Regions from separate parts of the Streptomyces sp. NPDC030862 genome, predicted to be linked through region 3. Evidence: predicted binding sites of a transcription regulator. Region 3 holds the regulator's gene; each other region holds the start of a gene.
The links. Region 3 encodes HrcA, which represses chaperone genes, less so after heat shock. Its sites were predicted from a motif close to TTNGCACTCNGNNNNNCNGAGTGCNAA; they were not measured.
Positions count from the first base shown of each region.

Region 1: groES (co-chaperone GroES) is a predicted target of HrcA. The motif match lies at 1,857-1,883, and genes of this name have one in related genera.
Region 2: groL (chaperonin GroEL) is a predicted target of HrcA. The motif match lies at 1,869-1,895, and genes of this name have one in related genera.

Region 1 covers NZ_JBVIEN010000010.1:200,074-203,347, reverse strand. The annotation lists gene ACZ42X_RS26325 (THUMP-like domain-containing protein) at 1-753, opposite strand, end outside; gene ACZ42X_RS26320 (polysaccharide deacetylase family protein) at 836-1,798, shown strand; gene groES (co-chaperone GroES) at 2,030-2,338, shown strand; gene groL (chaperonin GroEL) at 2,454-3,274, shown strand, end outside.
Region 2 covers NZ_JBVIEN010000009.1:283,805-287,078, forward strand. The annotation lists gene groL (chaperonin GroEL) at 121-1,743, opposite strand; gene ACZ42X_RS24800 (cold-shock protein) at 2,077-2,280, opposite strand; gene ACZ42X_RS24805 (ubiquitin-like small modifier protein 1) at 2,693-2,971, opposite strand; gene thrC (threonine synthase) at 3,006-3,274, opposite strand, start outside.
Region 3 covers NZ_JBVIEN010000006.1:479,228-482,501, forward strand. The annotation lists gene ACZ42X_RS19240 (DUF3097 domain-containing protein) at 1-65, opposite strand, end outside; gene ACZ42X_RS19245 (MBL fold metallo-hydrolase) at 76-801, opposite strand; gene hrcA (heat-inducible transcriptional repressor HrcA) at 947-1,963, shown strand; gene dnaJ (molecular chaperone DnaJ) at 1,963-3,102, shown strand.

The DNA of each region.
Region 1 (3,274 bases), on a different contig from region 3:
CGTGGCGGTGACCGCGCCGGGGCGGGTGCCGAACCAGAGGACGGCCTCCTTCACGTCGCCGCCGTCCGAGATCCACTCGGCCTCGGCCTCCGGCGGCACCGTCTCGTGCGGGATGCCGGGGGCGATCTTCAGCGCGGCGCGCGGCGCCCCGAGCGCCGTGCCGACGGCCCAGGACAGCGGCGGCGAGTACGCCTCGGGGTCGAACACGCGGCCCCGGCCACCGCGCCGGGCCGGGTCCACGAAGACCGCGTCGTACCCGGAGGTGTCGACCTCCGTGACGTCCGCGCAGCGCACCTCGATCAGGTCGGTCAGGCCCAGCGCCTCGGCGTTCGCCCGGGCGGCCCCGGCGGTCAGCGGGTCCCGGTCCACGGCCAGGACCCGGATCCCCGCGCGGGCCAGCGCGACGGCGTCGCCGCCGATGCCGCAGCAGAGGTCCGCGACGCCGCGTACGCCCAGCTCCTTGAAGCGCGCCGCGCGGTAGGCGCCGACGGAGGCCCGGGTCGACTGCTCGACGCCGTTGGGCGTGAAGTACATCCGGTACGCGTCCTCCGCGCCGAACTTCGCCACCGCCCGCTGCCGCAGCCGGGCCTGTCCGATCGCCGTCGTGACCAGCTCGGCCGGGTGGTCCCGGCGCAGCCGGGAGGCGACGGCGAGTTCCTGGGACGGGTCGTAGTCGCGCAGGGCGGCCAGCAGGGCCTGGCCCTCGTCGGTGAGGAGCGCGGAGAAGGCGGCGAGATCGGTCACCCGCCCCATTGTGGGCCAGGTGGGCGATGGTGCGCGCGGGGCGGCGGTGTCGCCCGGGCGGCGGGGCGCGGCGCTGACAGGATGCGGCGCCATGCAGCTAGTACGACAAACGGAACAAATGCCGTCGGTCGCGAGGGGGTGGTGGCCCCGGCGCGCCGCCGCCGTGCTCGCCGCTCTCCTCCTCGCCGCACTCGCCGCCTGCGGTGACCCCGACTCCGGACGGGAGGACGTCGCCCCCGCCGGCGGACAGCCCGAGCCGCGCCAGGGCGGCGGGGCCGCGGCCGCCGGACCGGCCGGCGCGCTGGCCGCGTACGTCGAGAGGGTCAAGCGCGCGCAGGCCGCCCGCGCCGTCGCCGCCCGCAAGTGGGGGCTGAAGCTCACGCCGCTGGCCGCGCCCCCGCCGCCCACGGCCGCCGAGAAACCGAAGATCACCTTCCGTAAGGGCTTCGGCGTGGGCGACCCCACCCTGCCGCCCGTCTTCACGACCGTCCCCACCAAGGAGCGGATCGTCTTCCTCACCATCGACGACGGTGCCGAGAAGGACCCCGAGCTGGTGCGGATGATGGACGAACTCGACATCCCCTACAGCGCGTTCCTCAGCGACTACCTCGTCAGGGAGGACTACGGCTACTTCAAGAAGATGCAGCGCACCGGCGTCGCCCTGCACAACCACACCCTCAACCACCGCTACATGCCCGCCCTCTCCTACGCGGAGCAGAAGCGCGAGATCTGCGGCCAGCAGGACGTCATCGAGAAGCGCTACGGCACGCGCCCGCCGCTCTTCCGCCCGCCGTACGGCAACTACAACGCCGACACGCTGCGCGCCGCCCGGTCCTGCGGCGTCAAGGCCGTACCGCTGTGGGCGGCCGAGGCGTTCCCCGACCACATGGAGTGGCGCGAGTGGGACCGGGACCTGCACCCCGGCGACATCATCCTCACGCACTTCCGGGGCCGGGAGGACTGGAAGGGCAGCATGGCGGACATGATCCGGTACGTCATGAACGTCGTGACGGCGAAGGGCTACGCCGTCGCGAAGCTCGAGGACTACGTCTGAGGACCCGTCGCGGAGGACCCTGCCGAGGGCGGTGAGAAAACGCCGCGCCGCCTCTGAATTGGCACTCCGCTTGACCGAGTGCTAATCGCGGTCATAGTCTCGGCTCTGGCACTCCCCACCGGAGAGTGCCAACACAGCGACGGGCAGGTCCGGCACCCGCGACGACGGATCCACCTGGTCGCCACCTCAGACAGTTAACCCCGTGAGATCTCCGAAGGGGGAGGTCGGATCGTGACGACCACCAGCTCCAAGGTTGCCATCAAGCCGCTCGAGGACCGTGTTGTGGTCCAGCCGCTCGACGCCGAGCAGACCACGGCCTCTGGCCTGGTCATCCCGGACACCGCGAAGGAGAAGCCCCAGGAGGGCGTCGTCCTCGCCGTGGGCCCGGGCCGCTTCGAGAACGGCGAGCGCCTGCCGCTCGACGTCAAGACCGGCGACATCGTGCTGTACAGCAAGTACGGCGGCACCGAGGTGAAGTACAACAACGAGGAGTACCTCGTCCTCTCGGCCCGCGACGTGCTCGCGATCGTCGAGAAGTAATTCACCCCGCTTTTCCCGAAGCAGAGATGCTTTGAGCTGCGCCCCTGGCCGCCCCGCTCTCCACAGCGCCGGGCGTCGAGGGGCGCGGTTCGTTCGAGAGGACTGACTCAGCCCCATGGCGAAGATCCTGAAGTTCGACGAGGACGCCCGTCGCGCCCTCGAGCGCGGCGTCAACAAGCTCGCCGACACCGTCAAGGTGACCATCGGCCCCAAGGGCCGCAACGTCGTCATCGACAAGAAGTTCGGCGCGCCCACCATCACCAACGACGGTGTGACGATCGCCCGCGAGGTCGAGCTCGACGACCCGTACGAGAACCTCGGCGCCCAGCTGGTGAAGGAGGTGGCCACCAAGACCAACGACATCGCTGGTGACGGCACCACCACCGCCACCGTGCTGGCCCAGGCGCTGGTCCGCGAGGGCCTGCGCAACGTCGCCGCCGGCGCCTCCCCGGCCGCCCTGAAGAAGGGCATCGACGCCGCGGTCAAGGCCGTCTCCGACGAGCTGCTCGCCACCGCGCGCCCGATCGACGACAAGGCCGACATCGCCGCCGTGGCCGCGCTCTCCGCGCAGGACCAGCAGGTCGGCGAGCTCATCGCCGAGGCGATGGACAAGGTCGGCAAGGACGGTGTCATCACCGTCGAGGAGTCCAACACCTTCGGCCTGGAGCTCGACTTCACCGAGGGCATGGCCTTCGACAAGGGCTACCTGTCCCCGTACATGGTGACCGACCAGGAGCGTATGGAGGCCGTCCTCGACGACCCGTACATCCTGATCCACCAGGGCAAGATCGCCGCGATCGCCGACCTGCTCCCGCTCCTCGAGAAGATCATCCAGGCCGGCTCCTCCAAGCCGCTGCTGATCATCGCCGAGGACGTCGAGGGCGAGGCCCTGTCCACCCTGGTCGTCAACAAGATCCGCGGCACCTTCAACGCGGT
Region 2 (3,274 bases), on a different contig from region 3:
ACGGCCCGGGGCTCATCCCCGCTCCGCGCCGTAGCGCCGTACCAACGCCCGAGGGCGGCACCCCCACGTGTGGGAGTGCCGCCCTCGGTTCCGTAACCGGGCTTACCGATCCGCGAGGGATCAGAAGTCCATGTCACCGCCCGGCATGCCGCCACCGGCCGGGGCGGACGCCTTCTCCGGCTTGTCGGCGACGACGGCCTCGGTGGTGAGGAACAGCGCCGCGATGGAGGCCGCGTTCTGCAGAGCGGAACGGGTCACCTTGGCGGGGTCGATGATGCCCTCGGCGATCATGTCGACGTACTCACCGGTCGCGGCGTTCAGGCCGTGGCCGACGGGCAGGTTGCGCACCTTCTCGACGATGACGCCGCCCTCGAGACCACCGTTGACGGCGATCTGCTTCAGCGGGGCCTCCAGGGCCAGGCGCACGATGTTGGCACCGGTCGCCTCGTCGCCCTCCAGCTCCAGCTTCTCGAAGACGGAGGAGGCCTGGATCAGGGCCACGCCACCACCGGCGACGATGCCCTCCTCGACGGCCGCCTTCGCGTTGCGAACGGCGTCCTCGATGCGGTGCTTGCGCTCCTTGAGCTCGACCTCGGTGGCGGCACCGGCCTTGATGACGGCCACGCCGCCGGCCAGCTTCGCCAGGCGCTCCTGGAGCTTCTCGCGGTCGTAGTCCGAGTCGGAGTTCTCGATCTCGGCGCGGATCTGGTTGACGCGGCCCTGGACCTGCTCGCTGTCACCGGCACCGTCGACGATCGTGGTCTCGTCCTTGGTGATGACCACCTTGCGGGCGCGGCCCAGCAGGTCGAGACCGGCGTTCTCCAGCTTGAGGCCGACCTCCTCGGAGATGACCGTGCCGCCGGTGAGGATGGCGATGTCGTTCAGCATGGCCTTGCGGCGGTCGCCGAAGCCCGGGGCCTTGACGGCGACGGACTTGAAGGTGCCGCGGATCTTGTTGACGACCAGCGTCGACAGGGCCTCGCCCTCGACGTCCTCGGCGATGATCAGCAGCGGCTTGCCCGACTGCATGACCTTCTCCAGCAGCGGGAGGAGGTCCTTCACGGAGGAGATCTTGGAGTTGACGATCAGGATGTACGGGTCCTCCAGAGAGGCCTCCATACGCTCCATGTCGGTGGCGAAGTACGCCGAGATGTAGCCCTTGTCGAAGCGCATACCCTCGGTGAGCTCCAGCTCCAGACCGAAGGTCTGGGACTCCTCGACGGTGATGACGCCTTCCTTGCCGACCTTGTCCATCGCCTCGGCGATGAGCTCGCCGATCTGCGTGTCGGCGGCGGAGATGGAGGCGGTGGAGGCGATCTGCTCCTTCGTCTCGACCTCCTTCGCCTGGTCGAGCAGCGCACCGGAGACGGCCTCGACGGCCTTCTCGATGCCGCGCTTCAGGGCCATCGGGTTGGCGCCGGCGGCGACGTTGCGCAGACCCTCGCGGACGAGCGCCTGGGCGAGGACGGTCGCGGTGGTCGTACCGTCACCGGCGACGTCGTCCGTCTTCTTGGCGACTTCCTTGACCAGCTCGGCGCCGATCTTCTCGTACGGGTCCTCGAGCTCGATCTCCTTGGCGATGGAGACACCATCGTTGGTGATCGTGGGGGCGCCCCACTTCTTCTCGAGGACGACGTTGCGACCCTTGGGGCCCAGGGTCACCTTGACGGCGTCGGCGAGCTGGTTCATGCCGCGCTCGAGGCCGCGCCGTGCCTCCTCGTCGAACGCGATGATCTTGGCCATGTGAAGTGGTCCTCCCGGACTGGGGTGGATGCTCCGGACCGCGCTGGCGCCCGCGACGGACGGCCTGCATGCCCCTGTGGTTCCTTGCCCCACCGGCCTGCGGACCTCACCGACTCGGTCCTTCGTTGTCACTCTCACCTTCAGAGTGCTAACGCCAATGATTAGCACTCGACCCCTTCGAGTGCAAGCTCCTCCCACGGATCTCCCAGGGATCGAGAGCCCTCGATCCCCTCCGCGTGTACGCGTGCGCGCACGCGCGAGGGGCCCGCATCCTGTGCGGATGCGGGCCCCTCGGCACCACTGTGAAAGTCGCTGGCCGAAACGCGTCTGCCGCTAGCCGGCGAGCTTGACCATGTCCGCCTGCGGACCCTTCTGGCCCTGCGAGATCTCGAACTCGACTCGCTGACCTTCCTCCAGGGTGCGGTAGCCGTCCATCTGGATCGCGCTGTAGTGGACGAATACATCCGCACCACCGTCGACCGCGATGAAGCCGTACCCCTTCTCCGCGTTGAACCACTTGACGGTGCCCTGAGCCATGCCTAACTCCCCTATTACTGGCCCTTGCACAGGACCGCACTTCGCGGACCCGGGTCAGACCTCACCCGCTGACAGGAACGGGTGTGCGCCGGAACGCGTCGACCGCCGCTGAATGTATCTGTCCAACTGCCGTCTGCAACAGGTCAATCGGACGAGAATTCCGAGCATGCGTGAACGGAAAAGTAGGCGGAATTCGCCAGAATCCTGGGCAAGTCGGGCCCGGCAAAGCGCACATTCGGCGCATCAGGCACGGGTACTTTGACTGCATCTTGTCGCGCCGGGGCGTGAATTCATATGCGCGTGACATGACCGGCGGCGGGGGCTTCCCCAACTCTACCGCGCTCAACCATGCGGAAATGCCCCCTGCGCACCGTGTGCGGAGGGGGCAATTCCGGAAAGCGCTATCCCTGGGCTAGCAACCGCCGGCCACGGCGGGAATGATCGACACGCCCGCGCCGTCCGGCGTGGCGGTCTCCAGACCCTGCTCGAAGCGGACGTCGTCGTCGTTCACGTACACGTTGACGAAGCGGCGCAGCTTGCCCTGGTCGTCCAGGACGCGGGCGGCGATGCCCGGGTGGTTCTTCTCCAGCGACTCGATGACCTCGGCGAGGGTCGCGCCCTCCGCCGGGACCTCGGCCTGGCCGCCCGTGTACGTGCGGAGGATGGTGGGGATGCGCACGTTGACGCTCATGTCGTGATGCCTTTCAGTACGAGCTCAGGTCGGGTCAGGCCAGGCCGGCGTCGCGGAACGCGTCCAGGCTCGGGCGGATCGTGGCGGTCGCCTGCGAGGTGGCGGCCACGGCGTCGAGGGTCTTCAGGCCGTCGCCCGTGTTGAGCACGACCGTGGTGAGGGACGGGTCCAGCACACCAGCCTCGATGAGCTTCTTCGTCACGCCCACGGTCACACCGCCCGCCGTCTCCGCGAAGATGCCCTCCGTACGGGCCAACAGCTTGATCGCGTCGACCACCTGCTCGTCGTTGACGTCCTCGACCG
Region 3 (3,274 bases):
ACCTCCGGCACCGGGGCCGGCGGCCGCTTCCACGAGGGCGTCAGATCAGGGTCGTAACTGCGCATTCGGCAGACGCTACGACACCCCGAACCGCCGGGCCAGCTCATCGCGTTGGGCGCGTACGAAGGCGGCGTCGACCACCGCGCCGTGCCCCGGCACGTACAGCGCGTCCTCCCCGCCCAGCTCCAGGAGCCGGTCCAGCGCGGCCGGCCAGCGCGACGGGATGGCGTCCCGGCCCGCCTGGGGGTCGCCCGACTCCTCCACCAGGTCCCCGCAGAAGACGACCTCCGGGGCGCCGGGCACCAGCAGCACCAGGTCGTGACCGGTGTGGCCCGGCCCCACGTTGGCCAGCAGCACCTGCCGCCCGCCCAGGTCGAGCGTCCACTCGCCGGTCACCAGGTGGTGCGGCCTGACCAGCACGTCCACCGCCTCGACGGCCTCCGCGGCGGCCACCCCGTGCCGGACCGCGTCCGCCCGCAGGTCGTCCCGCTCCCGGTCCAGCAGCGTGTCGACGCCGACCGCGCCGAACACCTCCGCCCCCGCGAACGCCGCCGTACCCAGCACATGATCGAAATGGGGGTGGCTCAGTGCGATATGCGTCACCCTCCGCCCCCCGCCGAGCAGCTTCTGCGCCTGCCCCCGGATCTCCGCCCCCTCGCGGAGCGTGGCCCCCGTGTCGAAGAGCAGAGCCGCGTCCTCACCGGCCACCAGGGCGGTGGTGGCGTCCCAGACGGGCAGCCGCCGACGGCCCACACCGTCGGCGAGCCGCTCCCATCCGAAGTCCTCCCAGCTGACGTCCATACCGTGACGCTAGCGCGGTAGCGTGGCCGCCGCCCTTGCTAGGGGCGTACCCCGGCGCCGTACACTGGCCGGGTGATACCTGGCACTCGGACCCGTCGAGTGCCAATGGACACCGAGTAACCGAAGCCAGCTGGAGGTGCGCGCGATGCTCAGCGAACGCAGACTCGAGGTGCTGCGCGCCATCGTCCAGGACTACGTCGGCACCGAGGAGCCCGTCGGCTCCAAGGCGCTCACGGAGCGCCACAACCTCGGCGTCTCGCCGGCCACCGTGCGCAACGACATGGCGGTGCTGGAGGACGAGGGCTTCATCGCCCAGCCCCACACCAGCGCGGGCCGCATCCCCACGGACAAGGGCTACCGGCTCTTCGTCGACAAGCTCGCCGGCGTCAAGCCGCTGTCGACGCCGGAGCGCCGCGCGATCCAGAACTTCCTGGACGGCGCGGTGGACCTGGACGACGTCGTCGGCCGTACGGTGCGGCTGCTCGCGCAGCTGACCCGGCAGGTCGCGGTCGTGCAGTACCCGTCCCTCACGCGCTCCACCGTGCGGCACGTGGAGCTGCTGTCGCTGGCCCCGGCCCGGCTGATGCTGGTGCTGATCACCGACACGGGCCGGGTGGAGCAGCGCATGGTGGACTGCCCCGCGCCGTTCGGCGAGCAGTCCGTGGCCGACCTGCGGGCGCGGCTGAACAGCCGTGTCGTGGGGCGGCGCTTCACCGATGTGCCGCAGCTGGTGCAGGACCTCCCCGAGTCGTTCGAGACGGAGGACCGCGGGACGGTCTCCACGGTGCTGGCCACGCTGCTGGAGACGCTGGTGGAGGAGACCGAGGAGCGGCTGATGATCGGCGGGACCGCCAATCTGACGCGCTTCGGGCACGACTTCCCGCTGACGATCCGGCCGGTGCTGGAGGCGCTGGAGGAGCAGGTGGTGCTCCTGAAGCTGCTCGGCGAGGCCAAGGACTCGGCGATGACCGTACGCATCGGGCACGAGAACGCCCATGAGGGGCTGAACTCCACGTCCGTCGTCGCGGTCGGCTACGGTTCGGGCGACGAGGCAGTCGCCAAACTCGGCGTGGTCGGACCGACCCGCATGGACTACCCCGGAACGATGGGAGCGGTACGCGCAGTGGCACGTTACGTCGGACAGATCCTGGCGGAGTCGTAGTGGCCACGGACTATTACGCCGTACTCGGCGTACGCCGCGACGCGTCCCAGGACGAGATCAAGAAGGCGTTCCGGCGGCTCGCGCGCGAGCTGCACCCGGACGTCAATCCCGATCCGAAGACGCAGGAGCGGTTCAAGGAGATCAACGCCGCCTACGAGGTGCTGTCGGACCCGCAGAAGAAGCAGGTCTACGACCTCGGCGGCGACCCCCTGTCCGCCTCCGGCGGCGCGGGAGCGGGCGCCGGCTTCGGCGCGGGCGGCTTCGGCAACTTCTCCGACATCATGGACGCCTTCTTCGGGACGGCGTCCCAGCGCGGCCCGCGTTCGCGGACCCGGCGCGGCCAGGACGCGATGATCCGGCTGGAGATCGACCTCAACGAGGCCGCCTTCGGTACGACGAAGGACATCCAGGTCGACACCGCCGTCGTCTGTACGACGTGTTCCGGTGAGGGCGCCGCGCCCGGTACGTCGGCGCAGACCTGTGACATGTGCCGCGGCCGCGGCGAGGTCTCCCAGGTGACCCGGTCCTTCCTGGGCCAGGTCATGACGTCCCGTCCCTGCCCCCAGTGCCAGGGCTTCGGCACCGTGGTGCCGACGCCGTGCCCGGAGTGCGCCGGCGACGGGCGCGTACGGTCCCGCCGTACGCTCACGGTCAAGATCCCGGCCGGTGTCGACAACGGCACCCGCATCCAGCTCGCGGGCGAGGGCGAGGTCGGCCCGGGCGGCGGCCCCGCCGGCGACCTGTACGTCGAGATCCACGAGCTGCCGCACGCGGTCTTCCAGCGGCGCGGGGACGACCTGCACTGCACGGTGACCATCCCGATGACGGCGGGCGCGCTCGGCACGAAGGTGCCGCTGGAGACGCTGGACGGGATGGAGGAGGTCGACATCCGGCCCGGTACGCAGTCGGGTCAGTCGATCCCGCTGCACGGGCGGGGCGTCACCCACCTGCGGGGCGGCGGACGCGGCGACCTCATCGTGCACGTCGAGGTCCAGACGCCGTCGAAGCTCGACGCCGAGCAGGAGCGGCTGCTGCGGGAGCTGGCGAAGCTGCGGGGCGAGGAGCGGCCGACGGGTCAGTTCCAGCCGGGGCAGCAGGGGCTGTTCTCGCGCCTGAAGGACGCGTTCAACGGACGCTAGCCGTCGGTGATCCGTCGGTGATCCGCCGGTAGATCCAGCGGTGATCGGTGCTGACCGGGGGCCCGTGCCCCCGGTCAGCGGCGTTCCGGGCCTTGGCGGTTCGGGGGCGTTCCGGGGGTGTTCCGGGGCGTTCCGGAGGGGGCGAGCCCCCGGGAGACACCCCAGCGGACCA